2 regions of the Cupriavidus sp. SW-Y-13 genome follow, and region 2 is predicted to be linked to the other one. Evidence: predicted binding sites of a transcription regulator. Region 2 holds the regulator's gene; the other holds the start of a gene.
What was found. Region 2 encodes FliA, which starts transcription of late flagellar genes. Its sites were predicted from a motif close to CTAAAGTTTNNNNNNNNNNNGCCGNTA; they were not measured.
Positions count from the first base shown of each region.

Region 1: a site for FliA is predicted at 3,355-3,381, ahead of GA566_RS23360 (FliC/FljB family flagellin). Genes of this name have one in related genera too.

Region 1 is NZ_WHLX01000002.1:1,749,416-1,757,648, forward strand. Features, by position in the region: gene GA566_RS23350 (methyl-accepting chemotaxis protein) at 17-1,981, opposite strand; gene GA566_RS23355 (RNA chaperone Hfq) at 2,885-3,205, shown strand; gene GA566_RS23360 (FliC/FljB family flagellin) at 3,479-4,669, shown strand; gene GA566_RS23365 (flagellar protein FlaG) at 4,797-5,183, shown strand; gene fliD (flagellar filament capping protein FliD) at 5,246-6,661, shown strand; gene fliS (flagellar export chaperone FliS) at 6,689-7,138, shown strand; gene GA566_RS23380 (flagellar protein FliT) at 7,141-7,467, shown strand; gene GA566_RS23385 (flagellar hook-length control protein FliK) at 7,599-8,233, shown strand, end outside.
Region 2 is NZ_WHLX01000002.1:1,999,362-2,020,691, forward strand. Features, by position in the region: gene GA566_RS24455 (xanthine dehydrogenase family protein subunit M) at 1-923, opposite strand, end outside; gene paoA (aldehyde dehydrogenase iron-sulfur subunit PaoA) at 920-1,567, opposite strand; gene GA566_RS24465 (flagellar protein FlhE) at 1,763-2,242, opposite strand; gene GA566_RS24470 (RNA polymerase sigma factor FliA) at 2,242-2,958, opposite strand; gene GA566_RS24475 (P-loop NTPase) at 3,075-3,890, opposite strand; gene flhF (flagellar biosynthesis protein FlhF) at 3,903-6,524, opposite strand; gene flhA (flagellar biosynthesis protein FlhA) at 6,535-8,625, opposite strand; gene flhB (flagellar biosynthesis protein FlhB) at 8,622-9,767, opposite strand; gene GA566_RS24495 (hypothetical protein) at 10,083-11,201, opposite strand; gene GA566_RS24500 (YceH family protein) at 11,299-12,006, opposite strand; gene GA566_RS24505 (ABC transporter substrate-binding protein) at 12,151-13,101, shown strand; gene cheZ (protein phosphatase CheZ) at 13,279-13,914, opposite strand; gene cheY (chemotaxis response regulator CheY) at 13,927-14,313, opposite strand; gene GA566_RS24520 (chemotaxis response regulator protein-glutamate methylesterase) at 14,406-15,479, opposite strand; gene cheD (chemoreceptor glutamine deamidase CheD) at 15,504-16,166, opposite strand; gene GA566_RS24530 (CheR family methyltransferase) at 16,163-17,074, opposite strand; gene GA566_RS24535 (chemotaxis protein CheW) at 17,143-17,637, opposite strand; gene cheA (chemotaxis protein CheA) at 17,662-19,677, opposite strand; gene motB (flagellar motor protein MotB) at 19,737-20,714, opposite strand; gene motA (flagellar motor stator protein MotA) at 20,728-21,330, opposite strand, start outside.

The DNA of each region.
Region 1 (8,233 bases), 260 kb from region 2:
CTCAACCTGCCGCCGATCAGAACGTTTCCCAGTCACCCGCATCGGCCATGGCCGGCTTGGGCGCTGCGGCCGGACGGCGCGCGGTGGCCAGGATCGGTTCCTTGCGTTGATGCACGACCGGCGCGCGGGACGCAGCGGGCTTGGCGGGCTGGCGGGCCAGCACCGGCGCGGCGTCGGCCTTGCGCTGGACCGGCGGGCGGACCGCAGCCGGCACGGCCGCCGCGCGTTGAGGTGCGGCAGGCTTCTGGGCCGGACGCAGTTTCGTTGCCGCGGGCGCAGCCGGTGCGGTCCGTGCGACGGGGGCCGGTTTTGCTACCGTTTTGCGCGGGGCGGGCAGCGCCCGTGCGGTCTTGGCCGGCGGCAGCGATTTCACCGGTGCGACATATTGCTCTACGTGGTGTGCGGCATGACGCGCGCCCTGCCCCGGCTGGCCCAGTTCGAAGCGCGCGGCTTCGCTGACCAGACCACCGGCCTGCTGCAGCAGGCTTTCGGCGGCGGCGCTGGCTTCCTCCACCAGCGCGGCGTTCTGCTGCGTCACGCTTTCCATCTGCGTGATAGCCAAACTGACCTGTTCGATGCCGGCGGTCTGCTCTTCGCTGGCCGCCGAGATTTCGCCCATGATGTCCGTCACGCGACGCACCGCGCCCACGATGTCGTCCATCGTCTTGCCCGCCACTTCCACCTGCTTCGCGCCGTCCTGCACCTGACGCACGGAACCGTTGATCAGTTCGCCGATTTCCTTGGCTGCCGACGACGAGCGCTGCGCCAGGCTGCGCACTTCGGCTGCCACCACGCTGAACCCCCGGCCCTGCTCACCGGCGCGCGCAGCTTCCACCGCCGCGTTCAGCGCCAGGATGTTGGTCTGGAAGGCGATGCCTTCGATCACGCCGATGATTTCCGCCACGCGCGCTGACGACTTCGAAATGCCTTCCATCGTATCCACCACGCCGCGCACCACGCGGCCGCCTTCCGTGGCCACGTCCGACGCGTTGACCGCCAGCTGGTTGGCCTGCCGTGCGTTCTCGGCGTTCTGGCGCACCGTCGAGGTCAGTTGCTCCATCGAGGCGGCGGTCTGTTCGAGCGATGCGGCCTGCTCTTCCGTGCGTTGCGACAGATCGGTGTTGCCGGTGGCAATCTCGCGCGCCGCCGTGTCGATCGAGCCGGCGGCCTGCTGGATACCGCGCACGAGCGCGCCCAATTGTCCGAAGGCGCGTTCCAGGGCGCCCAGCATGCGGCCCATCTCGTCGTGAGTGCGGATTTCGATGATGTGGCCGAGCTGGCCTTGCTCCAGTGCTTCGGCAGCGTCCAGCGCCTGTGCGGCGGGGCGCGTTACCGAGCGTGCCAGCGCCACGCCGAGCAGCGTAGCGATGATGGCCGCAGCCACGGACAGGCCGACCAGCAGGTTGCGCGTGAATTCGTACTGGTTCGTGGCGTCCTCCACGGCGTCAGCCGCCAGCTTGCGGCCCAGGTCGGCGAAGGCGTCGAGTTTTTCGAAATAGGCGCCTTGGGCCAGGGGCAGCGTCAACACCAGCGCCGTACGCGCAGCCGGGAAATCCCCCGCGCGCAGTTGGGCCAGCAATTGGTCGAGCTGTTCGTTATAGGCGCCGCGTGCCTGCGTCAAGGCATCGAATGCAGCGGTCGATTGCGCGCTGCCGGAGGCGCGCATGGCTTTGCCCAGGCTATCGAGCGTGGCGCCGATCTGCTCGCGCAGCTTGACGATCTTCTCGGCATTCTGCGCAGCCATGGCGCTGTCTTCGGTCAGCGATGCGTCACGCAGCATCACGCCGATCATCAGCGCGCGCTCCTTGGCCAGCTTCAGATCCAGCACGCGCACCAGGCGCTGCTCCACAGCGGTGTGCAGCACGTCGTTCATGGCGCCGAGCGACCTGACACCTACCGCAGCCACGGCGGCCAGCAGCAGCACAACCACGCAGAACGCCAGCGACATCCGCGCGCCAATCCCCATTTTTCGCAAGCCCATCACTTCGTACCCTTTGTCCGGTTTTTTGTTCGGTCGAGCGGTATCCACCCGTGTCCGGGTGTCGCACAGCCGGGTATCGGCGGGCGTTTTGACGGTCTTGAGCGAAAAAACGAATTGAGGGGAAAAGTCGCTGCTCTTCCCCTGATTGGGGACGCAGCCGGTGGCGTCTAATCTGTCCCGTGCATCCCGATCCGCCGAAACCGGCGGGCGCCGGCAGGAATCGCGGCCAAGGACGCGGGCTCAAAAAAAAAAGAAGCCCACGCGCGGGGTGCTCGTAGGCTTTCAGGACTGCTTTGCAAAAAGGAGCCGGCTGTACCCGGCCCGAACCCGGAATATAAACCCGCTTACATGAGGTGTAAATCCTGTTTCTATCAGGGTTTACCCCTGTGGCGGGTGTAACGAGCGATGCAAATCTTTGCCAAAAGTGACGGCGAAGGTTACTTTTGGCCTTGTCGGCAGATAACGGACGATTGCCGGAAACCTTTAGCTGGCGCGGGTTTCACGGACTGCGCATGGTGTGCCTAGCCCATGACAAACAAAAGTGCTACATCAACCACAAATCGTTGGCAACGCTTAAAGTAGAACTATTCCTCTATGCGGGCTAGCATCATCGATTCGTCAATGGTTGTAAAACTTTGTTACTCTCCGGCCTGAAGTATTCCCCTTCTCTCCTGGCTGCGGCGGCATGGCACGCGGGCTGGGCAGCGTTCTCCACTATCCTGAAGAGACTGTCCTCCCCGCCGATGCGGATCCGCCTCCGCCCCGGTTCCGAGAGCGAATGTTTCAATTCTCGCCGCGATCGGGCTGTCATATCCGTCACTTTTAGTGCGACATCCACCAGAACAACCGATCACCGGACCGTTGTCAGCCGACAGATCCCTCGCGGGCTCTTCCGGAGAAGTTGTGAAGAAGGAAATCAAGGCTCCCCGTCCCAGCCGCAAGCTGCAGCAACTGCAGTTTGCCGCGCACAGTGCCAGCCGCCTCGCAGTCATCGTCCACCTGTCGAATGGCACGCGGCTGAATGGCGTCGTGCTGGCCTCGGACAACTACATGATCCTGCTGGGACGCGACGAGCGCGATGCCTCGCCCACGCTCATCTACAAGCGCGCCATCACGGTGGTCACGCCGTCGCACGCGCCCGAACTGGCCACGGACGTGCTGGATGCCGAAGCCTCGCCGGATTTCGTGCGCCTGTACATCCCACGCACCCGCAAGCGCCGCTGATCCGGCCAACCCTGCTGACGCAGCGGGGTGCGGGCCAGGCGCCCGCCGCTGCACCTATATATATAGGCACGCCGTCCGCACGGACGCGCCTCCACAAGACGCCAGCCATAGCACAACCGGCTGCGCCCGCAACTCCCTCACAAGTCACTCTAAAGTCTTCCCCCCCTCGGTCGATAACCTTTGCAACGGAGGCACTCTACGCCCTGCAACGCAGGCAGCCAACGTTACGGCAACTGCCGGAATGCCTACAACATTGCAAATAGGAGTCGTACCATGGCGCAAGTCATCAATACCAACATTCTGTCGCTGCAAACGCAGAGCAACCTGAACACGTCGCAATCGTCGCTGAACAGCGCGATTCAACGCCTGTCGTCGGGTCTGCGCATCAACAGCGCCAAGGACGATGCAGCTGGCCAAGCCATTGCCAACCGTTTCACGGCAAACATCAAGGGCCTGACGCAAGCATCGCGTAACGCCAACGACGGCATCTCGATCGCTCAAACGACCGAAGGCGCGCTGAGCGAAGTCAACAACAACCTGCAACGTATCCGTGAACTGGGCGTGCAAGCTGCCACGGGCACGAACTCGGGTTCGGACCTGAAGTCGATCCAGGACGAAATCAAGCAACGTCTGTCGGAAATCGACCGCGTGTCGGCACAAACCCAGTTCAACGGCGTGAAGGTCCTGGCCAAGGACCAAAACATGTCGATCCAGGTTGGCGCCAACGACAGCGAAACCATCAGCATCGCGCTGAAGGAAATCACCTCGAAGACCCTGGGCGTTGCTGGCTTCAGCGTTGCCGGCCCGCAAGGCGCAACGGCTTCGATCGGTTCGGCAGCTGCTCAAACGGCTCTGGGTTCCTCCACCCCGGTGACGGCTGCTTCGGCAACCGGCGTGGTCGCCGCTGACATCCAGCGCGCTCTGGGCCTGAACACTTCGGCAGCTATCAACTCGCAAAGCGTTGTTGCTGATTCGAAGGGCAACTGGTTCGTGCAAGTGTCGATGACCGGCCTGACCGCCGCCGACAACGACGCCCTGGCTTCGAAGGGTTTCGCCGGCAACGGTACCGCCACGTCCACGACGATGTTCATCGCCGTCAAGCCGACCGACGGTTCGGTGTCGGGTTCGACGGTTGGCTTCACGCTGAAGGGCTCGACGCTGCAAGCTTCGGACTTCCAGCAAGCTGCTACGACCGACCCGCTGAAGACGCTGGACACGGCCCTGGCATCGGTTGACAACCTGCGTTCGAGCCTCGGTGCTGTGCAAAACCGCTTCGAGTCGACGATCAACAACCTGAGCACGACGATCAACAACCTGTCGGCTTCGCGTTCGCGCATCGAAGACGCTGACTACGCAACGGAAGTGTCGAACATGACCCGCGCGCAGATCCTGCAACAAGCTGGTACCTCGGTGCTGGCCCAGGCAAACTCGACCACGCAAAACGTGATGTCGCTGCTGCGTTAATCGTAGCGCCGCAAGAAGGCCGGGCCGCAAGGCCCGGCTTTTTTGCTGGAGTGTTTCGCAGGCGGACCGCCGCCTGCAAAGCATTTCAACCGCATCACCGATCCTGCATCACCGCACGGAGCTGAACATGGCGTACTCCTCAACCGTTTCCCTGACGGCGGCACGCGTCACCGCCGACCTCGCGCTCCCCGGCGCCGCCCAGGCCATGCCTGCCGCGGCGTCTTCGGTCGTCCCCGCGCCCTATGCGGCTGCGGCCTCCGCGGACACGGGTGTGGAATTGCCCGCCGGCACGTCCCCTGACATGGCGGCGGCGGTAGGCGAGTTGATGGACGTGCTCAAGACCACGTCGATCGGCGTGCGGTTCGAGATCGACCAGGACACCAACCGCGTGATCACCAAGGTGGTGGACAAGGAAACCGGCGAGCTGATCCGCCAGTTGCCGAGCGAGGAGGTGCTGCGCTTCGCGCATGTCATCGACAAGCTCCAGGGGCTGTTCGTCAGCCAGAAAGCCTGACGAACCCCGCTTGCAAGTCTCAAGCCCAAATCAGTTGAAGTCATAACAACAGGTAAAAGAACATGGCAATCTCCTCCATCGGCGTCGGCTCCAACCTCGAACTTGGCGATCTGCTCGACAAGATCGAGGCCAACGAAAAAACCCAGCTCACCGCCATCGACAACCAGGCCAAGAGCTTCCAGGCCAAGCTGTCGGGTTACGGCACGATCAAGAGCGTGCTCGATGCGTACTCGGCCGCTGCCAAGACGCTGGCCACCGCTTCCACCTTTGCTGCGGTCAAGCCCTATGTGACCAGCGAAAGCGTGCTGACCGCCGCCGCCAACTCCACCGCCGTGGCCGGCACCTACACCGTCAACGTCACCTCGGTGGCTGCCTCGCAGAGCCTGGTGTCGAAGGGTGTTGCGGACCAGAAGGCCGCCATCGGCGGCGGCACCATCACGATCGATCTTGGTGCCGACATGGCCACGGGCGGCGCAGCGTCGTCCACCAAGACCGTGACGCTGGGTTCGGACACGTCGCTGGAAGGCATCCGCGACGCGATCAACAAGGCCGATGCGGGCGTCACCGCCAGCATCGTCAACGATGGCAGCGGCACGCCTTACCACATCGTGCTGACGTCCGAGAAGACCGGTACGAAGTCGCAGATGAAGATCACCGCGAGCGATGCCGCCGTGGGCGACATCGTCAACTTCGATCCGACGCAGGCCACGCAGCCCAACGGCGTGAAGGAAGCGGTCAAGGCCGCCGACGCCAAGCTGAACCTCAACGGCCTGGACATCGTCAGCCAGAGCAACACCGTGGAGGAAGCCGCACAGGGCCTGACGCTGACCATCAAGTCCACGGGCACCACGAACATGTCCGTGACCCGCGACGACACCGCGATCACCGCCGCCGTGAACGGCTTCGTCACCGCCTACAACAACGTGCTGTCGGCCGCCAAGACGCTGACCGCCTTCGACACCGAAGCGGGCACCAAGGCGGCGCTGAACGGCGACAACACGCTGCGCAACATCCTGGCCAGCATGCGTTCGATGCTGAACACGTCGGTCCCGAACGGCGCCGGCGGCTCCAACACGCTGTCGGACCTCGGCATCGAGTTCAATGTCGGCACCGACAACGCCGGCAAGCTGGAAGTCGACGATGACAAGCTGAAGAAGGTCCTGGCCAACAACTTCAAGGACCTGACCTCGTTCTTCACGGGCAGCGAAGGCGTCACCGGCATGGGCAAGACCATCACCAACTACGTGGACGGCCTGAACGCCACGGGCGGTGCGCTGGATGCAGTCACCACCGGTCTCACGGACACCCTGAAGGGCCTGGAAGACAAGTACACCGACACCTCGGACCGCATCGACGTGGTGATGGAGCGCTACCGCAAGCAGTTCACGGCGCTGGACGTGCTGGTGTCGCAGATGAACCAGACCAAGACGTACCTGACGCAGCAGTTCGCGGCAATGAACAACACCAGCAACAAGTAAAACGCAGTACGTCACGGAGAAGTTGCCATGTTCGCGCGCCAAGGAATCAACGCCTATGCCCAGGTCGGCGTACAGACCGGGGTCATGAGTGCCAGCCCGCACAAGTTGATCGTCATGCTGTACGACGGCGCGCGCTCGGCGATTGCCAAGGCCAAGTTCCATCTGGAGAACAACGAGCTGGAAGCGCGTGGCAACGCCATCTCGAAGGCCATCAACATCATCGACAACGGGCTGCGTGCGGTGCTGGACCACGAGGCGGGCGGAGAAATTTCCGCCAACCTCGACTCGCTTTATGACTACATGACGCGTCGCCTGATGCTGGCCAACCTGCACAGCGACGTGGAAAAGCTGAACGAAGTGGACACGCTGCTGGAGAACCTCTCCACGGCGTGGGCCGCGATCGATCCGGCAGCTCCCGCCGACGCAGAGCAGGCGTCGCCGGCGGGGGACGCACAACCCGCCCTGCAGGACTCATGATGATGTTTTCCATGTCCCCCATCGTCAGAAGCTACGAAGAGCTTCTGGTGCTGTCCGAGCAGATGTTCGAGGCAGCCCGCGCATCGAACTGGGATGCACTCACCGATCTGCAGACCGTCTATATGGCCGAGGTGGAACGCCTTCGCCAGCTGGACCACAATGCACCGTTCACGGACGCGGAGCGCCTGCGCCGCTTCCAGTTGCTGGAACGCATCCTGGCGTACGATGCCCGGATCCGCGACCTGACCCACCCGCGCCTGGCCGAACTGGGCGCGCTGATGAGCAACTCGCGCCGCAAGCTCGAACTGTCCGCAGCGTACGGCGCCTGAGCATCAAGCTGCCGCACCCCCTGCCCTCCTGCCTCGTGCGGGAGGGATCATCGGAACGGCTAGCCCCGCAGCGGATCGCCTCGTAACATCACGCGCCCGCCGACCATCGCCGCCCTCGCTACCCCGCGCCCATGACCGGCATCCAGATCCCAACCTCGCTGATCCCGCATTCGTCTCCGGACCCGCAACTGTCCAGGCCCGCACTCGCCGTGGACAAGCTCGCCGCGCTGATGCCGGTACAGGACGTGTCGCAGGGCGACGTGCAGTCGTCCACCGGCGAGACCGTCCAGGCTCGCCAGCCCGGCACGCTGCTGGCGGGCATGGTCGATCCGCGCCTGCAGGGACGCAACCTTTCCACGCGGGAGACGCTGAGCTTTGCCGCCCGTGCCATCTTGGAGCTGTTCGACGATGCCGAGCCGCAGCCGCTGCGCGCCGGTGCGCCGCTGATGGCCGGGCCGCCCGCGGACGCCGAAGGCACGGCCACGCTCTCGACCGCGCTCGCAAAGCTGGTGGACCAGAGCGGGATGTTCTACGAATCGCACCTCGCGCAGTGGGTGGGCGGCCAACGTCCGCTTTCCTCGCTGCTGCAGGAACCACAGGCCGCGCTGCGCAATCCGGCGCAGCCGTCCGCCCAGCCGCAGGGCCAACCAGTGCCGCAGCAAGGTTCGACGGCAGGTGCGCCGGCTGCGCTGCTGCCCTATGCCGGCCCGGCTGCACCGCCCACGACGGCCCCGCCCAGCGCCACGTTGCTGGCAGAACTGACGCG
Region 2 (21,330 bases):
GCCAGCGTACGGCGCACGAGCTGCAGCTTGAACTCGTTATCGGTTGTCGGTGTGGCGCCATCGAGCAATCGTTGCGTGACCGCAGTGGGTCCGTGCGCCATCTCCGCATCGGCGGCTTCCACGCGCCACGGTTTGTGTGCCACACCGCCCAGCGCCACGCGCCCCGTGCCGTCTCGCTGCACGATGGCTGCCACGGAGATCAGGGCAAACGCATACGATGCGCGATCCCGCACCTTGCGATAGACATGCGTGCCGCCCAGCGGGGCCGGCAGCGTGACGGCGGTAATCAGTTCGCCGCGCTCCAGCACCGTTTCGATATGAGGTGTATTGCCCGGCAACTTGTGGAAGTCCGCAATCGGAATCACGCGGCGTGCGCCGTTGGGCTGCACCGTCTCCACGCTCGCGTCGAGCACACGCATCGCCACGGCCATGTCGCTGGGATGCGTGGCAATGCACGCCGTGCTGCTGCCGATGACTGCATGCTGGCGGCTGATGCCACCAATCGCCGCGCATCCGCTACCCGGATTGCGTTTGTTGCACTGCTGGTTGGTATCGTAGAAATAGGGGCACCGCGTGCGCTGCAGCAGATTACCCGCCGTGGTGGCGCGGTTGCGCAACTGGCCCGAAGCCCCCGCGAGCAACGCGCGCGACAGCACACCGTAGTCGCGTCGCACTCGCGCATCGGCAGCCAGATCGGTGTTGCGCACCAGTGCGCCGATGCGCAATCCACCTTGCGGCGTCGCTTCGATCTTGTCGAGCGCGAGACCGTTCACGTCGATCAGGTGCGTCGGCGTCTCGATGCCGAGTTTCATCAGGTCCAGCAGATTGGTGCCGCCCGCGATGAAGCGCGCACCGGGCGATTGCATGGCTGCCGCCGCAGCCTCGGCGGGGGAATGCGCACGCGCGTAGGTGAAGGGGTTCATGACTGGCTCCCTGCAACTTCGGTGATCGCTTCGAGGATATTGGAGTAGGCGCCGCAGCGGCAGATATTGCCGCTCATCCGCTCGCGGATCTCGCCTGGCGATGCATGCGGCCGCGCGTTGAGATCGGGACTGACATGACTCGGAATACCTGCGCGGATTTCATCGAGCACGGCCACGGCCGAGCAGATCTGTCCTGGCGTGCAATAGCCGCATTGATAGCCGTCGTGCTTCACGAAGGCCACCTGCATCGGATGCATGCGCGTGGGCGTGCCGAGTCCCTCCACGGTCGTCACCTTCGCACCTTCGTGCATCACGGCCAGCGTCAGACAGGCATTGATGCGCCGCCCATCGACGATCACCGTGCAGGCGCCGCACTGTCCGTGGTCGCAGCCCTTCTTCGTGCCCGTGAGATGCAGATGTTCGCGCAGGGCATCGAGCAGCGTAGTGCGCGTGTCGAGTTGCAGCGAGCGGGGCTGCCCGTTGACCACGAACGAAACGTTTGCCGCCATAGGCGTCATCGACGCCGTGGTACGCTGTGTGGAAGGCGTGGCCGCGCCAGCCGGTACGGCAACCGCCGAGACCGAGGCCGCGCCGGCCATCACGAACTCGCGCCGCGAAAGTTTGATGTCGCTAAATTCTTCCATCGTCGATCCTTTCAGGCTCATGGGCTGAGGGAGCAACGTGGCGAGACTTGCGCGTAGGAATTACACGGCGATCATGCTCGCCGTGTAGCCAGGGTCACACAGGAAGGGAATTGCGGGGTTCTGTGTCGCGCACTCTGCACGTTGCGTGGCCGGAAAGGCGCACGAAACGTGCCATCGAGCGCGCAGTGCTGACAGTCAGCGATAGCTGACGGTAACTTCGTTGCTGCGGCCCTGCAGCATCGGGGCAAGGCTGCCCTGACCCGGCACGCGATACGCGAAGACAAAACCCTTGGTGGCGTTGTCGCCCACAAAGGCGTCGGTCTTGCCTTCGGCGCCCGGCAACAGCACGCATCGATCTGCGTTGCACAGGTAGGCTTGCATGTCGACCGGCGGCACGCGCGTGAAACTGTAGCGCCAGCGCACGGACGTGATCTGTCCCGATGCCTGCGGCATGGTGGCCACCGGCATCACGGGCGACGACAACGTGCGCTGGCCCCGATTCGTGATCTGGGGCGCCTGCACCGAGGCAGTCCACGCGTAGCGCGATCCGGCAAGCTCGTACGTGGCCTTCATGAACACCGGCGCCACGGTCTGCGCATCGCTGCGCGCAGCCGCCAGTGCGAAGCCCGCGCAGAGCGCGGCAGCGATGCAGGGGTTGACCATGGCGCTGCGCATCACAGCATGCCGCGCAGTTGATTGCGCAGACGCGTGATGGCCTGGCTGCGGATCTGGCACACGCGCGATTCCGTGACCTCCAGCACCGCGCCGATCTCGCGCAGGTTCAGTTCCTGGTCGTAGCACAGCGACAGCACCAGCTTCTCCCGTTCGGGCAGCTTGTCGATGGCGCGGATCAGCGCATCGCGCATGCCGGACTCCATCAGCACGGTGAGCGGGTTACCGTCATCGGTCACGCCGAGGTGGCGATCCAGGAAATCTTCTTCTCCCGAGCGCTCGAAATCCTCGTAGTGCAGCAACTGGCAGCCATAGACCTCGTTGAGCAGCTCCTGGTATTCGTCGAGCGCCATCTCCAGCTCGGCGGCCACTTCCGAATCGATCGGTGTACGGCCGAGCTTCTGTTCGAGCTGGCGCTGCGTGCGTTCGATCTTGCGCGTGAACTGCCGCAGGCTGCGCGACTGCCAGTCGTTGGCGCGCACCTCGTCGAGCATGGCGCCGCGAATACGCTGGCTGGCATAAGTCTCGAACCGCGCACCGTGGTTGTCTTCATAGCGCTTGGCGGCGTCGAGCAGGCCGATCATGCCGGCCTGGATCAGGTCGTCGATCTGTACGCTGGCGGGCAGTTTGGCCGCCAGTTGCAGCGCGATGCGCCGCACCAGTGGCGCGTGTGACTTGACCACGTCCGCCTGCTCGAGCTTTCCCTGAATCGTGTACATGGTGGAACTCTCGGTAAATGCTGTCTGTGTGTGCCGGGGCCGTCGGAGACGATGGCGGCCACTGGCTGGCTGAGTTTCGGTTTCGGGTCTTGTCGGGACTTCTTGTTCTTGGCGTGTCACGCGGGCACGGCCGAAGCCATGCCCTGGGGCGATGATTCGTGGCGCAGCGGCCATGCGCCGGTACCACCGGCGATGTGCCGCAACGCACCGGTGGCCGCAGCGGCGGGGTACGCCTCCACCACGCACCGTCCAAGCTGGAGCGCACGCGCTACCAGCGGATCCATCGGCAGATACCCTGCCAGGCTGGCCTCCACGCCCAGGTACTGGCTCGCCGTACGGGCCAGGTTGCGCGCGAGGGCCACGACCGTCCCTTCCGCCGCCGCAAGATTCACGACGAGCTGGAACTGACGGCATGCATATTCATGGTGCAGCCGCTTGATGCAGGCATACGCGGCGGTGATCGAATTGGCCTCGGGCCGCATCACGATCACCATGTTGTGCGCAACTGCAGCCAGCGGTGACAGCGCGCCCGTGCCATCGCGGCGTGCATCGACGATCACGGTGCGCATGTCGGGCCATTGCGCGGACATTGCGGCGTCATCGAGCCGCGTGCCCGACGGCAACGCGCCGGCCGGCAGCACGGCAATGCCCGTGGCGGCGCGCGTGCCGATGGCCGAGGCCAGCGTCGTGCGGCCTGCCATCACGTCACCCAGCGTGGCCGTGGGCGATGCACCCGCGAGCCGCGTGGCGCGTGCGCCGAACGTGTCTTCATCGACCAGCAGCACGCGTTCGCCCTGCATCGACAACGCGTTAGCCAATCCCAACGCCACGGTGGTCGTACCGGCGCCGGGTTCGGCACCGACTACGGCAATCCGCCGCGTGACGCGGGGCGCCAGCAGCCGGCGCAGACTTTCTGCCTGATCGGAAGCCATCGGATTCAAGTCTTACTCCCCTGCGGCCGCAAACTGCGGCATGGCTTCGGTGGACTGCATCGCACGCATCGCGTACATGGCAGCCTCGGCCGGCTCTTCCACCTTCTCCGCTTCCACCATCGAAGGCGAGGCGGTGTTGCGGCCCGGATAGTTTTCAAGCACGTCGAGCAGCGCCAGCAGGCGGCCCATGCCTTCGTTCAGTACGGTGCCCGCCACCGGCGCATTCACGCGTGCCGAGGCACGGCCCGCGAGGCGCGACAGGAACGCGGGCGCGGTCTGCGTGGGCGAATGCTGCAGGCGCAGCGTGGTCAGGCCCAGTTGCAGCGAGGCCATGCTATTGCACAGCGCGGCATCGTCATCGCCCGGTTGTGCGAAATGTTCCATCGCGTGGCGCAGCGTGCGGAATTGTTCTTCGGCAGCCAGCGTCCATTGCGACCAGCGTGCGACCTGCGCGGCCACATCGGCCAGTGCAGGATCGCAAAGCAGGTAATCGACGGACAGCATCTCGCCGCTTTGGCGATCCACCAGGCGCGACACCACGAGGCATGCCTCGCTGCCGACCTCGCCACCCGCGCCGCGCTGGCGTGCCGCGGTACGGACCTGCCCGTCCGGAATACGGACGAGGCCATGGGCCAGCCAATGCACCGCATCGCGCTCACGAAACTCCACATCGCCAATCGCATGGAACGTCAGCGTGTCGGCGATCGTATCGAGCTTGTTGGCCTGGCCATCGGCAATCACGCGCGTGGTCTTGCGCGTGCCGGCGACCCAGCGCTCGCCCAGTTGCTGCCAGCGCGCCAGCGTGGCGGGCGTGGGCAGCGACGACACCAGATTGACGATGGTGCGTGCAGCGGCCAGCGTGCTGCGCACGGTAGCGGCATCCGCATCGGCTTCTGCTTCGGCGATCGACTGACGTGCGCGCGTGGCCGGCACAACGGTGCTGGCGAGCGGCAGGCCATCGCGATCCGCGAGCCACAGCGTGTGCTGCATCATCTGCGGGGCGCGGCGGCCTTCCACGGCGTGCGCGGCGTTGTGCGTGACGGCCAGCACATACTTGTCGCAGGCGCGGCTCGCCTCGCGGCACATCGTCAGTCGAACCTGCTGGGCCATCGGACGCAGTGCCGTGGCACCTGCCGTGCGTTGCTGCCAGAGCTGGCGGGCCAGCTCGAAGCCATAACGTTCGGCGTTCAGTTCTTCCACGCAGACGCCTACGGCACTGGCGCTGTCGGTCAGCGAACGCAGCATGTCGTCGGCACCGCTGCGTTCCGGCTGGCGCGGCGCGGCTGCGGCTTCTGCGTTGGCGGCCTGACGGCGCGCCACATCGGCGTCATTGAACAGCGAGCCACGGCGCGGCGTCAGGAAGGCGCGCTCCACGAGTGCGTCGGCCTGTGCCAGTTCCAGATGTTCGGGCACGCGCTGACCCGTCGAGGCGTAGTACACCGGCAGGCGGTGACGGATCACCACGTCGAGTACGGAGCCGAGGTGCGTGGCTTCATCGAGCTTGCTGATGATGCAGCCATCGATACCACCGGCAGCCCCGGCGCCATCGTTGCGATAGGCGTGAACCACTTCGTTGAGCGTGTCGCCATGCGCGGCGCCATTGAGCAGCAGCACGCGTTGCATCGGCGTCTGCACGCCAGCCAGCATCGCGATCTGATCGGACAGGCTGCGGTCGCGCTGGCTCATGCCCACGGTGTCGATGATGACGAGGTGCTTGTCCTTCATCGCCGACAGCGCGAAGCGCAGGTCCGCTGCATCCTTCACGGCATGCACGGGCACGCCAAGGATGTCGCCATAGATGCGCAGTTGTTCGTGCGCGCCGATACGGAAGCGGTCGGTCGTCAGCAGTGCCAGGCTTTGCGGGCCATTGCGCAGCACAAAGCGCGCGGCCAGCTTGGCGGTGGTGGTGGTCTTGCCCACACCGGTCGGACCGATCAGGGCCAGTACGCCGCCTTGCGAGAACAGTGCATCCTCGTTTTCGAGGACGGGCACCTTGCTGGCGATTTCCGCGCGAATCCACGCCATCGCGGCAGGACGATCCGTACCGACCGGCAGGCGTGCCAGCAGCGTGCGCGACAGTTGGCCCGAAAACCCTGCATTGATCAGCCACTCGAACAGCGACTCGCGCAGCGGATCGCCAGCGGCCACGCCCGGTGCGCTGGGGTGTGCCAGGCCGGCAAACTGCCGTTCGAGCATCGAGCGCATCGAGGCGAGTTCGCCACGCAGATCGCCCAGCGCGGCACCTTCGGGCGCGGCAGTGGGAGCGGTAGCGGCAAACGCGTGATGCGACGGCGTGATCGACGAAGCTGCAGGTGCCAGGGAAGGCAGCGGCGACATCGACGGTGCATTCAGCAGGCCGAGCGGTGCGTAACCGGGCACGGCTGGCTCATGGTCGTCGTGCAGTGCCTGCAGCATCTGCAGTTTCGAGGGCGCAGTGGCGATGGCAGGCACGACGGGTTCGTACATCTGCGCGCTGGCGCTGACAGCGCCGAGGTCGGTGTCGCGCATGGCCACGATTTCCACGCCGCCTTCGATGCTGCGGTTCGACAACACCACGGCGTCGGGGCCCATGGCCTCACGTACCTTGCGCATCGCCTCGCGGCCATTGGCCGCCACAAACTTTGCCACGCTCATGATTCAGTCCTTACGCTGCACCGCCGATCATGGCGGTGATACGGATATTGCGGTTGTCCGGTACTTCGGCGTGCGACAGCACTTTCAGTTGCGGCAGCGTGCGGCGCAGGAAGCGCGCCATCAGCGGCCGCAGCGGCGCCGGCACCAGCAGCACCGGATCGAAGCCCATCTGTTCCTGGCGCACCACGGCGCCCTGTGCCTGCTGCAGCAGCGCATCGGCCAGACCCGGCTCGATGCCGCCGCCGTTGGTCATGGCCTGCGTCAGCACGCGCTCCAGCCCGGCATCCAGGCCGATGACCTGCATGTCCGCGTTGTTCGGGAACAGTTGCTGCGTGATCGCACGGCCCAGTGCCACGCGCACGAGCGTAGTGAGTTCGGATGGATCGCTGACCTTCGGTGCATGCTCGGCCACCACGTCGAGGATGGTGCGCATGTCGCGGATCGCCACGCCTTCGTCCAGCAGGTTCTGCAACACCTTCTGCAAACCCGTGAGCGAGATCGTCTTCGGCACCAGGTCTTCGGTCAGCTTCGGGGCTTCCTTGCCGATGCGGTCCAGCAGCGATTGCACTTCCTGACGGCCCAGCAGTTCCGACGCGTGCATCTGGATCACGTGATTCAGGTGCGTGGCCACCACGGTGCTGGCATCCACCACCGTGTAGCCGTATGCCTGCGCCTGTTCCTTGAGGTTGGCATCGATCCACACCGCCGGCAGGCCGAACGCCGGATCGCGCGTGGCCGCGCCTTGCAGCGTGCCGCTGACCTGACCGGGATTGATCGCCATCCATTGGCCGGGATTCGCTTCGCCGCTGCCCACTTCCACGCCCTTGAGCGTGATGCGGTAGGCGTTGGGCTTCAGTTCGAGGTTGTCGCGAATGTGTACCACCGGCACCAGGAAGCCGATGTCCTGTGCGATCTTCTTGCGGATGCTCTTGATACGGCCCAGCAGTTCGCCGTTCTGCCCGCGATCCACCAGCGTGATCAGCCGGTAGCCCACTTCCATGCCGAGCGGGTCCACCATCGTGACGTCTTCCCACGTGGCTTCCGCGGCTTCGGCTGCGACGGCGGGCTTGCGCTCTTCCTTCGCCTTGGTTTCCGTAGCCTTGACCTCGCGCTTGGTCATATGGCGGCCCAGCCAGATCAGGCCGCCGGCCAGTGCCAGGAAGGCGAAGTGCGGCATGCCGGGGATCAGGCCCATCAGGCCGATGATCGCGGCGGTGATGTACATCACGCGCGGATTCGAGAACAGCTGGCCCGTCAGCTGCTGGCCCACGTCCTGCTCGTTCGACACACGCGACACGATCACACCGGCTGCCGTGGAAATCACCAGTGCCGGGATCTGTGCCACAAGGCCATCACCGATTGTCAGCAGCGTGTAGTTGTGAACGGCGGTGCCGAAGTCCAGGTCGTGCTGCACCATGCCGACCACCATGCCGGCAGCCACGTTGATGAACATGATCAGCAGGCCGGCGATGGCGTCGCCGCGCACGAACTTCGACGCACCGTCCATCGCACCGTAGAAGTCCGATTCCTGCGCCACTTCGGCACGGCGCTTGCGCGCGCCTTCTTCATTGATCAGGCCGGCGTTCAGGTCGGCGTCGATGGCCATCTGCTTGCCGGGCATGGCATCGAGCATGAAGCGCGCGCCAACTTCCGCGATACGCCCCGCACCCTTGGTAATCACCATGAAGTTGATCACCACCAGGATGGCGAACACCACGATACCGACCGCGAAGTTGCCGCCCACCAGGAAGTGGCCGAACGCCTCGATCACCTTGCCGGCGGCGTCGGGACCGGTATGGCCTTCGAGCAGCACCACGCGCGTGGATGCGACGTTCAGAGACAGGCGCAGCAGCGTGGAAAACAGCAGCACGGCCGGGAACGCGGCAAAGTCCAGCGGGCGCTGCGTGTACATGCCCACCAGCAGCACCATGATGGCCAGTGCGATGTTGAACGTGAACAGCAGGTCCAGGATGAACGGCGGCAGCGGCAGGATCATCATGCCGAGGATCATGACGATCAGCAGCGGACCTGCCATCGCCTTCATCTGGGTGCCGCCGCGCATCAACGCGGGCAGGTTGAAAAGATTGGTCAGTGCGTTCATGCGCGGCTTTCCGGTACGGCGAGTTCATCGGGCACAGCCAGATCCGACGGTGCGTCGGGCTGCGGACCATAGCTGTAGTGCCAGTTCTTCAGTTGAAACACCCAGGCCAGGATTTCAGCCACGGCGGTATACAGTCCCGCCGGGATTTCATGGCCCAGTTCCACGTGACGGTGCAGCGCCCGCGCCAGCGGCGGAGCAGACAACACCGGCACGCGATGCTCGGCGGCCAGCTCGCGAATGCGGGCGGCCACCTCGTCAGTGCCCTTTGCCACGACGCGCGGCGCATTCCAGCGCGCCTTTTCGTCGTAGCGCAGTGCCACGGCGAAGTGGGTGGGGTTGGTCACCACCACGTCCGCCTTCGGCACCTCGGCCATCATCCGGCGACGCGCCATGGCCCGCTGCTGCTGGCGGATACGGGCCTTGACGTGCGGATCGCCATCGGTTTCCTTCATCTCCTGCTTGACCTCTTCCTTGGTCATGCGGAGCTTCTTGTAGTACTCCCATAGCTGCCAGGGCACATCCAGCGCCACCACCAGCAGCAGGGAACCGGCCACGATGCCGCACACATACAGCACGAGTTCCATCGTGTGCAGCATGGCTTCCTCGACCGGCGCGTTCATCAGCGCGATGGCTTCCGGCAGCTTGCGCCAGACCATCCAGCCACCGACGCCACCGACCAGCAGGGACTTGGCGATGGCCTTGGCGAGTTCCACCAGCGAATGCATCGAGAACAGGCGGCCCAGCCCGGACAGCGGGTTGAGCCGTTTGAAATCGGGCATGAACGACTTGGTGGAGAAGATCCATCCGCCCAGCGCCATCGGCGCCACCAGCGCGGCCACGCCAAACATCAGCAGCAGCGGCATGAAAGCCAGCAGCGCATCGAAAATGGCGATGCCGAACTGCGACAGCATCCGGTTGGTATCGAACGCCGTGGCCGGCTCGAACGCCAGGCTCGTCTGCATCACGGCGTTAAGCTTGCGGCCCAGCGTGCCGCCCAGGGTCCAGAGCCCGATGACGCCCGTCATCAGCATCACGAACGTGCCAAGCTCGCGCGAACGCACCACCTGCCCCTCCTCGCGCGCCTTTTCAAGGCGCCGGGGTGAGGCGGGTTCGGTTTTCTCGAGATCGCTTTCCTCGGACATGCAGGCTCCAATACGAAGCGCGCGGGCGGCACTTCGTCACCGAGGATTATCAAATCCGGGCAGGGAAAGCATTGGGAGGAAAAGGCGGGGAAACAGGTGCCTGTTTCGGGAATGAAGGGGGCAGCGAAAATAACGGCCCGAGGGGTGCGTTCTTTAGAGCCGCCGCCCTTAATTTGTGACGAATATGGCCACTAATGGTCCGTATCGGCACCGGAATGACGGCATGTTGTCACGTTTTGGGCGTCACCTTCGGGGGAACAGGGAGGGTTTTCCCGCCCTCCCCCCCGGTTGTCGCGATCATTCCGGGCATCCGGATCATGAAAGGTAGTCGGCATAGCGCTGCCGCAGCCACGCCATTCCTTGATCGCTGGAAACAGTGCAGTTCAACTTGGACCGAAGCGCCTCCATCCGGACCCGCGCCATATTGAGCACGCCGCTCCAGGAACAGAGGCCGATGCGCAGCGTGGCGTCCTGATAGGTACAGCCGAAGGCGCCTTGCATGTACTGCACCATTCGGGTCGCTTCCGGCGTCATCTCGTTCGAAAGCGCGATGAACGTCCATCGTGTATTGGCCTTGTCGAACCGCTCGTCCGACGCCACGGCCATCGCGTAGCGTTCGATCTGCCCTTTCGCCTCCATGTCGACCTTTTTCATCGGACGCTTCAATTCCACAACGAGAAATTCCCGCTGCAGGCCCGGGGCTGGCAATTCGCGCCCCAGCACAAAGTCGATGAAACCGCGTTTGCCGTCGTCGCGGAGCACCGCTTGCTGAAGCCACCCCTTGCCCATGTCGAGCTTGTGGACATGCTTGCGCAACACCGTGTTCAGGCTCTCCCCGCTGCTCGTCAGCCGGAATTCTTCACCGAAGATCCACGTCTCGTTTTCAATCAGGCGATGCAACTGTCCGCGCTCGCGGAAGCCGCGCTTGTTACCGATGTCGAACAGCATCGACTCCAGGCCGGTCAGGAAGTGAAGCCGGTCTGTCACCAACCGGCTGCATTCGATCATCGAGGACAACGAGGTCAACTGCATCAGCCCGAGCAGCTCGCTGGTCCTGGCGGCGGGCAGGTTGAAAACTTCGGCAAGCACCTGCTTCAAGGGGCCAGCGCCCGCTTCAAGCGTCGCCTTGAGCATCGCCAGGGTGAAACGTCGATCATGCACGGTCCCCGTCCGGAACACCTCCAGGCATTCGTCGATACCCAGCGCGCAGATATCGAACATATCGCGCCGCGCGGCTTCGAGCGGATCGGCTGCCAGACCACCAAAGGGGTAGATACCTTCATCTTTCCAGCCCTGGATCAGCGTGCTTGCCTTGCGGGCCCGCTGACGCCTCTGCGTCGCTTCCAGCGACTCCCTGGCCACGTCGACCAGCTGCAGCAGCGCCGGGTCAATGCGTGACACGGCAACAGCGGCCCCCGGATTTCTGAATCCCATTGCAAACTCCCTGACCATGAACATGCAGGAAGACTAGCAATGCACTCCGCCCGATGTACTGCGCCAGGTCGTGCAACAGGTCCCTTTCAGATTCGTCTCATTCCAGCCGCCCCGCCTCCACCTCGATGCCCAACTGACCGGCCATCTCCACCACCAGCGCCTGCAGTTTTGCCACCTTGTCTTCGAGCGCGCGGTGGCTGATGCGCAGGGCTTCCAGTTCCGAAGGGGATGCGGCGGACTCCGCGCCGGATCGGTAGGCGGCCGTGCTTTCCGGGATGCTGACTTCGCCGCAGAGCAGGTGCATCCAGCGGTGTTCACGCTCGCCCGGGGCGCGGGGCAGGCGGACTACCAGTGCGGGGGTGCGCTCCGCGAGTTCATCGAGAAAGCCTTCGACGGACGAGATATCGGCAAAGGCGTGCAGGCGTGCGGTGTTCAGGCGCAGTTCGGCGGCGGTTTGCGGGCCGCGCAGCAGCAATGTGGACAACAACGCCGCCGACTGGCTGGGCACGCCGAGCACCTTGCCGAGATTCTGTTCGAAGCGCGGCACGCGGCTGCTGCTGCCTTCAAACACGAGGCTCAGCGATTTCAGGCCGTCGATGGCGGTCAGGATCTCGTCCTCGGTCACGCTCATCACGGGCGAGCGCGCGGTCTTCTGGTTGCAGCCCGATGCCAGCGCGTTGAGCGACAGCGGGTAGGTATCGGGCACGGTGAACTGCTTTTCGAGCAGCACGGCCACCACGCGGCCTTCGAGCGCGGTCAGTTCGCGAAGGGCGGGGCGGGAAGCGGGTGCGGAGGTCTGGTCCATCGTCGGCGGCAGGTTGGATGCGGTGCCACATTGAAGCGCAAGCGCCCCGCCGATGCAACCGGCATATGGATTTGCGAAAACATTCGTTGGCCGGTGTCCGTGTTGCACGTACGGTCAGGGCTTCGACTCACTTCCCGCCACGCCATGAACCGCTCCCGCCGCCACTTCCTGAACGCCGTCAATGCCGGCGCCATGCTCGCGCTCGTTCCCGCCGTGCATGCCGTGCAAGCCCAGACGCGGCCCGTGCTCAAGGCGGGCGACCAGAAAGGCGGATTGCGCGCCCTGCTGGAAGCGGCCGATGCGTTGAAGGGTGTGACCTACGACATCCAGTGGACCGAATTCCCCGCCGCCGCGCCACTGGCCGAGGCGCTCAATGCGGGCGCGGTAGATAGCGGCCCCATCGGCGATGCACCGGCCATCTTCGCATTGGCTGCCGGGACTCGGATCAAGCTGATCGGCGTGAACCGGTCCGACCCGTATGGCACGGCGGTGCTGGTGCGCCCCGATTCGCCGCTCAAGACCGCCGCCGATCTCAAGGGCAAGCGCATCGGCACGAATCGTGGATCGATCGGACACTTTGTCACGCTCAAGGCACTGGCATCGGCCGGATTGAAACCCGAGGACGCCGACATCCGCTTCCTGCCGCCCGCAGACGCGAAGCTGGCACTGACCAACGGATCGGTGGATGCGTGGGCCACATGGGAACCGTACACGGCGATGGCGGAGACCAGCGGACATGCGCGCGTGCTGGTAAGCGGGCGAGGCTTGTGGTCCGGGCTCAGTTATCTGGCGGCGACGGAATCTGCATTGGCAAGCAAGCGCGCGGTGCTGGGCGATTTCCTGCAGCGCGTGGCGCGTGCGCAGGCGTGGTCCTACCAGCATGTGCCGGAGTTCTCGGCCACGCTGGCGCGCATCATCGGCATTCCACCGGAAGCGGCGCGATTGCAGTTCGAGCGACGCAAGACGCAATGGCAGGCCATCGACGCGGAAGTCGTGGCCGTGCAGCAGCAGACGGCGGACTTTTACTTGAAGACGGGGTTGCTGAAGCAGAGGCTGGAGGTGGCGGGGACGTTCGAGCGGTTGGTGGTGGGTTGACCAAGGACCACGGCTTCCCATGGTTTGCTCCCCTCTCCCTTTGGGAGAGGGGCGGGGGAGAGGGCTGGCGGTGCAATCTGCCACTTGTCGGCAAGCAGAACCGCTTTGCCCTCTCCCCCAACCCCTCTCCCGCGATGCGGGAGAGGGGAGCCAAAACAGCGAGGGGAGCAACGAAACTCAGAACCCCAAGCTCGCCAGCAAATCATCCACCTGCGACTGATCCGCCACCACGTCGGCCTTGCCTTCGGGGTTGATCTGCGGGCCGTTCATCAGCGTGGGCGGAGCTTCCACGCGGCGATCGGCGGGCACGTTGTCGATCAGCACCTGCAGCAGTTCCTGCTCCAGGCCGCGGATCATGTCCATCATCTTCTTGATGACCTGACCCGTCAGATCCTGGAAGTCCTGCGCCATCATGATCTCGAGCAGGTGGCTGCCCGTGGCCTTGGTCTTGGCCGGCACGTCGGTCAGGAACTCGCGGGTATCGAGCACCAGCGCGCGCGCGTCACCCAGTTCCACGGGCTTCTCGAACCACGCCTCCCAGCGCTTGTCGAGCGCGTTGGCGCGGGCTTCGAGTTCTTCCTGCAGCGGTTGCGCCAGTTCCACGGCCGTGAGCGAACGCTCGGCGGCCTGCTCGGTCATCGCGGCGATGTAGCTGAGGCGGTCGCGCGCATCGGGAATGGCCTGCGCGGCCTTCTCGATCTCCTTGTCGAGCCCCAGCTCCCGCATGTTGTCGCGCAGCATGCGCGTCAGGTTGCCGATGCGATGGATGATCTGATCGGCCGATTCTTGGCTGAAAGTCGGAGTCGTCGACATATCGCGTACCTCTTATTGAGCCAGCTTCTCGAAGATCTTGGTGATCTTTTCGTCGAGCGTTGCGGCCGTGAAGGGCTTCACGACATAGCCGTTGGCACCGGCCTGTGCGGCGGCGATGATGTTTTCCTTCTTGGCTTCGGCCGTCACCATCAGCACCGGCGTCTTTTCGATACCAGGCGTGGCGCGGATCGATTGCAACATCGTCAGGCCGTCCATGTTCGGCATGTTCCAGTCCGACACCACGAACTGGAAGCTGCCGTCCTTGGCCTTTTCCAGACCGGCGGCGCCGTCTTCGGCTTCCTCGACGTTGTTGAACCCCAGCTCCTTGAGCAGGTTGCGAATAATCCGACGCATGGTCGGAAAGTCGTCGACCACGAGGATCTTGATGTTCTTATCCACTTTACGGCTCCAATACGGTTGCGGATGACAGTGCCATCCGGTTGTTGTTGCTGATCTGACCTCTTCGCGCGCGGCGCCTTGTCGGTCCGGGCCTACACGCGTTGCGCCCGCGCACCAAACGTTGCCAGGTGCGCCATGACGCGCTGGCTCATCTGGTGCAGGGGTACGACTTCATGCACGCCGCCGGTGGCGATGGCCTCCTTCGGCATGCCAAACACGATGCAGGACTGCTCGTCCTGCGCCAAATTGTATGAACCCGCTTCCTTCATGCGCAGCATGCCGCGCGCGCCATCCTTGCCCATGCCGGTCAGGATCACGCCGGTCACGTTCTTGCCGCCGTGGATCGCCGCCGAATCGAACAGCACATCCACCGAAGGACGATGGCGATTGACCGGTGCTTCCTGCGACAGATGCGCCACGTAGTTGGCGCCGCTGCGCGTGAGCAGCAGGTGCGAATCGCCGGGCGCGATATACGCATAGCCCGGCAGCACGCGCTCGCCATGCTCGGCTTCCTTCACCGTGATGCGGCACAGGCCGTTGAGCCGTTGCGCGAACGATTTCGTGAAGCCGGCCGGCATGTGCTGCACGATCATGATCGCGGGCGAATCCGGCGGCAGCGGCATCAGGAATTCCTTGATGGCCTCGGTGCCGCCCGTCGATGCGCCGACGATGATCAGCTTTTCCGTCGACAGCAGCGGCGCGCGCAGGATCGGCGCGGCCGGCGCACTGCCCGGTGCCGATTCGGTGCGGGCCTTCACGCGGGCACGCGACGCCGCGCGCAGTTTATCCGCGATGGTGTCGGTGTATTCGATCAGCCCTTCGCGAATGCCGAGCTTGGGCTTGGTCACGAAATCGACGGCACCCAGCTCCAGCGCGCGCATCGTGATTTCCGATCCGCGCTCGGTCAGCGACGACACCATCAGCACCGGCATCGGGCGCAGGCGCATCAGGCGTTCCAGGAAATCCAGCCCATCCATGCGCGGCATTTCCACGTCGAGCGTCAGCACGTCGGGGTTCAGGCGCTTGATCATGTCTCGCGCCACCAGCGGATCGGGGGCAGTACCCACCACCTCCATATCGGGCTGGCTGTTGATGATCTCCGTCATCAGGCTGCGGATCAGCGCGGAATCGTCCACGCACAGCACCTTGATCTTCGCGGCAGTCATGTTTGTCTCTACGTCTTAAAGGTTTCAGGTCGGCGTCTTGGCCGATGCCTGCCGCGTAAACAATTCCACGGCACCACGTGCGGGTGCCTTCGTGGAGGTGGACAGCGCACGCGCCAGGGCACGTTCCTCGCGTTCCACGCCTACCGTATCGTCCTGACGCGTCAGCCGGCGCACCAGCGCCAGCCCCGTTTTCGGGAAATAGCTGACGCGGCGCGCATGCGGCCCGCGCAAATCCTGTGCGGCCACGCGAATCTCTTCGGTGCGCAGGTACTTCAGTACGAAATCGGCATTCCGGTCCCCAATATTGAGGGTGGTCATGTTCGCCAGTACCGCGCCGCCACCAAAAACTTTCGCCTCCAGACGTTCGCGGCGTGCGCCCATCTTCAGCAATTCATTGATGAGCACTTCCAGCGCGTAGCAGCCGTAGCGCATCGACGCGGACAGCATGCGGTCCGGGCCCGCGTTCTCGTCGTCGGGCAGCATGAAATGGTTCATGCCGCCCACGCCGGTGTATTCGTCGCGGATGCATGCGGACACGCACGATCCCAGCACCGTGGTCAGCACCACGTCATCGCCGGTCACGAAGTATTCGTTGGGCAACAGCTTGATGGCCTGCTTGCCGAATTCGCGATCGAAGTATTTTCGCGTGGCAATGGCCTCGGGCATCTGGGGCGTGCCGCGCATCATGCACCTCCGCCCTTGCCTGACAGTTCGTACACCGTCTGTCCGCGCAACTGGAACGCGCGCGTGACATACGAGAAATTCTCCGAGTGCCCGGCGAACAGCAGGCCGTGGGGCTTCAGCATCGGCGCAAACCGCTCCAGGATGCGGCCCTGGGTCGGCTTGTCGAAATAGATCATCACGTTGCGGCAGAAGATGGCGTCGAACTTCTCGCGGATGCCCCAATCGGGCGCCAGCAGGTTCAGCGGCTCGAACGCAATCGTCGATGCCAGGTCCGGCTTGACCTTCACGGCGCCAGCGCGTGCGCCAGTGCCCTTCAGGAAGAAGCGCTTCAACTGGTCTTGCGAAAGCCGCGCCACCTGTTCGGTCGTATAGACGCCTGCGCGGGCCTTGGCCAGTACCTGCGTGTCGATGTCGGTGGCCAGCACCGTGCCTGCGCGTTCGCCCAGCGCTTCGGCCAGCGTGATCGCAATCGAGTAGGGCTCTTCGCCAGTCGATGCCGCCGCGCACCACACGCTGTACGGGCGGCCGATCTTCCTGGCGTGCTCGGCCAGCAGCGGAAAGTGGTGTGCCTCACGGAAGAACGATGTGAGGTTGGTCGTAAGCGCGTTGGTGAAGTACTCCCATTCGTCGGAACGGTCGTCGGCTTCCAGCAATTCCAGGTACGTGCCGAAATCGCTCAATTGCAGCGAACGCAGGCGCCGCGCCAGACGGCTGTACACCATCTCGCGCTTGTGCGCGCCCAGCGAGATGCCCGCACGCTTGTGAATCAGCTGGCGCACCTTCTCGAAGTCGCGCTCGGTCAGCAGGAAGTCACGCATGTCGTCGCGCAGCGGCGTCAGCACCGGCATTGCCGGACTCACGGCCGCGCCTGGCTTCCCGGTGGGGCTGGAGGAAGAACGGAGCGGCGTCATGTGTGTGTATCGTCAGGAATGCCGGGTCGCGGCAGTTTCAATTCTTGGGGACGGAACCAGCTCGCGCGTCAGGCGAGTTCGGCTTCGATCAGCGACATCTCGGGGCTGGTCATCATGCGTTCGATGTCGATCAGGATCAGCATGCGGCCTTCCACCGAGCCGAGGCCCGTGAGATGCTCGTTCGACACCGACACGCCAAACTCCGGCGCCGGCTTGATATCGTCGCCCGTGAGCGTCAGCACGTCCGACACGCCATCCACGACGATGCCAACCACGCGGCCCGCCACGTTCAGGATGATCACCACGGTCTGGTGGTCATAGCGCACGTTGCCGAGGTCGAACTTCAAACGCAGGTCGACGATCGGCACGATCACGCCGCGCAGGTTCGTCACGCCCTTGATGAAGTCCGGCGCATTGGCAATGCGCGTCACCGTTTCGTAGCTGCGGATCTCCTGCACCTTGAGGATGTCGATGCCATATTCCTCGGTGCCCAGCGTGAAGACCAGGTACTCCTGACCAGAGGCTTCGCTGCCCTGGGTATCGATCTGTCCGATGCCGGCCATGTCTGTTCTCCTTGCTTCTTTCAGTTACGCAACGGCTACCGGGTCCTGGCGGCGCACACCCGTGCGCTGCAACGCACCCACGTCCACGATCAGCGCAACGCTGCCGTCGCCGAGGATCGTTGCGGCCGAGATGCACGGCACCTTGCGATAGTTCGTTTCGAGATTCTTCAACACCACCTGGTGCTGGCCGATCAACTGGTCTACCAGCAGCGCAAAGCGCTTGCCTTCGGCGGCCAGGATCACGGCGATGCCCTGCGTGGGTTCCTGCACGGCGTTGGCCACGTTGAAGACCTTGTGCAGTTCCAGCAGCGGCAGGTATTCGCCGCGCACGTTCATCACACGCTCGCCGTTGGCGGCCGTATGCACGTCTTCGGACTTCGGCTGCAGGGACTCCATCACGCAGTTCAGCGGCAGGATGAAAGTCTCTTCGCCGGTGCGCACCGACATGCCATCGAGAATCGCCAGCGTCAGCGGCAGCACAATGCGCGTGGTGGTGCCCAGGCCCGGACGCGACGCGATTTCCACGTGGCCGCCCATTTCCTGGATGTTCCGCTTCACCACGTCCATGCCCACGCCACGGCCCGACACGTCGGTCACCACTTCGGCAGTGGAGAAGCCCGGTGCAAAGATCAGCTGCCACACTTCGTCGTCGGTCATGCTTTCCGACGCGCCCGGCAGGTTGTTCTGGATGGCCTTGGCCAGGATGCGTTCGCGATTCAGGCCACCGCCGTCGTCGCTGACTTCGATCACGATATTGCCGCCTGCGTGCTGCGCGGACAGGATCAGCTGACCGGTGGCTTCCTTGCCGGCGGCCACGCGCTTCTCGGGCGTTTCGATGCCGTGATCCAGGCTGTTGCGCACCAGGTGGGTCAGCGGATCGATGATGCGTTCGATCAGGCTCTTGTCGAGTTCGGTCGCCTTGCCGAACGTGACGAGGTCGATCTGCTTGTTCAGCTTGCTGGCCAGGTCACGCACCAGACGCGGGAAGCGCGAGAACACGTAGTCCATCGGCATCATGCGGATCGACATCACCGCTTCCTGCAGATCGCGCGCATTGCGTTCGAGCTGGCCCATGCCGGAGAACAGGCGGTCGAACAGTACCGGGTCCAGCGACGATGCGGTCTGCGCCAGCATCGATTGCGTGATCACCAGTTCGCCCACCAGGTTGATGATCTGGTCCACCTTCTCGGTCGGCACGCGGATCGAGCCGGAGTCCGGTGCGTGCGCGGCGGCCGCAGCGGGCTTGGCTTTTTCCTTGTCCTTGGCAGCCGGTGCAGCAGGGGCTGCCGCCGGCGCGGCAGCCACCGGAGCCGGTGCGGCCACCGGGGCCGGCGCGGGTGCGGCAGGTGCTTCGCCTGCGGCCACGGCTTCCACCACGATCTGTTTCTCGTCGATCACGAAGCAGCAGACCGCGATGATGTCATCGGCGCTGCAGGCGCTGTTCAGCCAGATGGTCAGGTCGCCGTCGGCTTCTTCCTGTCCGGTGATCTCGCCCAGGTTGGCCAGTTCCTCGCGCATCAGCGCCTGGTCACCCGCCGATACCTTGATCAGGCGGACCTTGAGGTTGCCGCCGGCTGCCGGTGCCGCTGCGGGTGCCGGGGCTGCGGCGGGTGCGGGGGCCGGAGCCGGTGCGGCGTCGCCATTGGCCTCCTGGGCCAGCTGCTGCAGCACGGCGCAGATGCGCTTGAACGTTTCCGGATCGGGTTCGGTGCCGTTGCGATAGGCGTTGAGCTGGTCTTGCAACACGTCCTTGGTTTCCAGAAAGGTGTCGATGATGACCCGGGTCAGGGCCAGTTCCCGCCGACGCGTACGGTCGAGCAGGTTCTCGAAGATGTGCGTGGTCTCGGTCAGCGCCGTGAAGCCGAACGTCGCGGCGCCGCCCTTGATGGAGTGCGCTGCCCGGAAGATGGCATTGAGCGCCTCGGCATCGGGGGACTCGATGTCCACCTCGAGCAGCAGCTGCTCCATTTCAACGAGCAGCTCTTCCGCCTCCTCGAAGAAGGTCTGATAGAACTGGGTGATATCGATATCGACAGACATGATCGTCCTGACTCGCTAGTTGCTCTGGAAGATGCGCCGCCCTCCCCGGGCGGCGCGCCTCATTCGATCTTGCCGAGGGGCGCAGAGGCCGGGCGGGCAGCGGGCGCCGAAGCGGCCCCGAGCTGCGACTGGATCTCTTCCGCCGTACGTCCCTTCTGCGCCTGCACGGATACGTCCGCCGCGCTGGCGTTTTCCGACTCGAACTGCGCCTGCGCCCGCTTGTTCAGCACCACGATGCTGATACGACGATTAACGGCAGCGAGCGGGTCTTTCTTTTCCAGCGGCATGGTGTCCGCCAGTCCCAGCACGCGCAGGACCTTGCCTTCCTGCATGCCACCCGCGATCAGTTCCTGACGCGAGGCGTTGGCGCGGTCCGCCGACAGCTCCCAGTTGCTGTAGGCACGCTCGCCCGCCATGTAGGTGGCCGAGTCGGTGTGTCCCGAGAGACTCACCTTGTTGGGCATCTCGTTGAGCACGGGGCCGATCTCGCGCAGGATGGTGCGCATGTACGGCTCCACCGCTGCGCTGCCGGTACGGAACATCGGACGGTTCTGCGTATCCAGGATCTGGATGCGCAGCCCTTCGCTGGTGATGTCCAGCAGCAGTTGCGGACGGAATTGCTTGAGCTGCGGGTTGTTCTCGATGATCTGTTCGAGGCGGCCCTTCAGCGCGTGCAGGCGTTCGGACTCGAGCTGGTCACGGCGGCGCTGCGCGTCGGCCGGATCATTCGTCATGGCCCGCATGACTTCGCCATCCTTTGCCATCGGGTCCTTGCCGCCGCCCGGAATCACGCTCTTGGACAGGCTGCTCTTGTCGCCGCCGGCCACCGCCACCTTGAGCGGTGTCTTGAAATACTCGGCCACGCCGACCAGCGTCTTGGGCGACGACGAACTCAGCAGCCACAGCACCAGGAAGAGCGCCATCATGGCCGTCATGAAGTCGGCATAGGCGATTTTCCAGCTGTGGTTGCCATGGGGCTTGTGATGCCCCTTGACCTTCTTGATGACGATGGGACGTAGGTCCTGGGCGCTGCTCATGGCTGCTCTCCCGTCAGGTCAGGCTCTTGACTTCGCGCACATGGTCGTCCAGCTCAAGGAACGACGGACGCACCGTCGAGTACAGCACCTTGCGGCCGAATTCCACCGCCACCAGCGGTGCGTAACCATTGAGCGATGCCAGCAGCGTGACCTTGATGCACTCGTACACCTTGATGCTTTCGGACACCTGGTGCTCGACGCGGGACGACAGCGGCGAGACAAAGCCGTACGCCAGCAGAATGCCCAGGAAGGTGCCGACCAGTGCGTTGGCGATCAGCGCACCCAGCTCGGCCGGGGGCAGGTCTGCCGAGGCCAGTGCGTGCACCACGCCCATCACCGCGGCCACGATGCCGAAGGCGGGCAGGCCGTCGCCAACGCGCGACAGCGCATGGACGGGAATCTCGGCCTCGTGGCGGTACGTTTCGATTTCGTGGTCCATGAGCGCCTCGATCTCGAAGGCGTTCATGTTGCCGTTGACCATCATCCGCAGGTAGTCGGTCAGGAACTCCATCATCTTGGCGTCGGCCAGGATGCGGGGGTACTGACTGAACACGCTGCTGGAGGCAGGGTCGGCAATTTCCTTTTCGAGGAACAGGATGCCCTCGCGGCGGGCCTT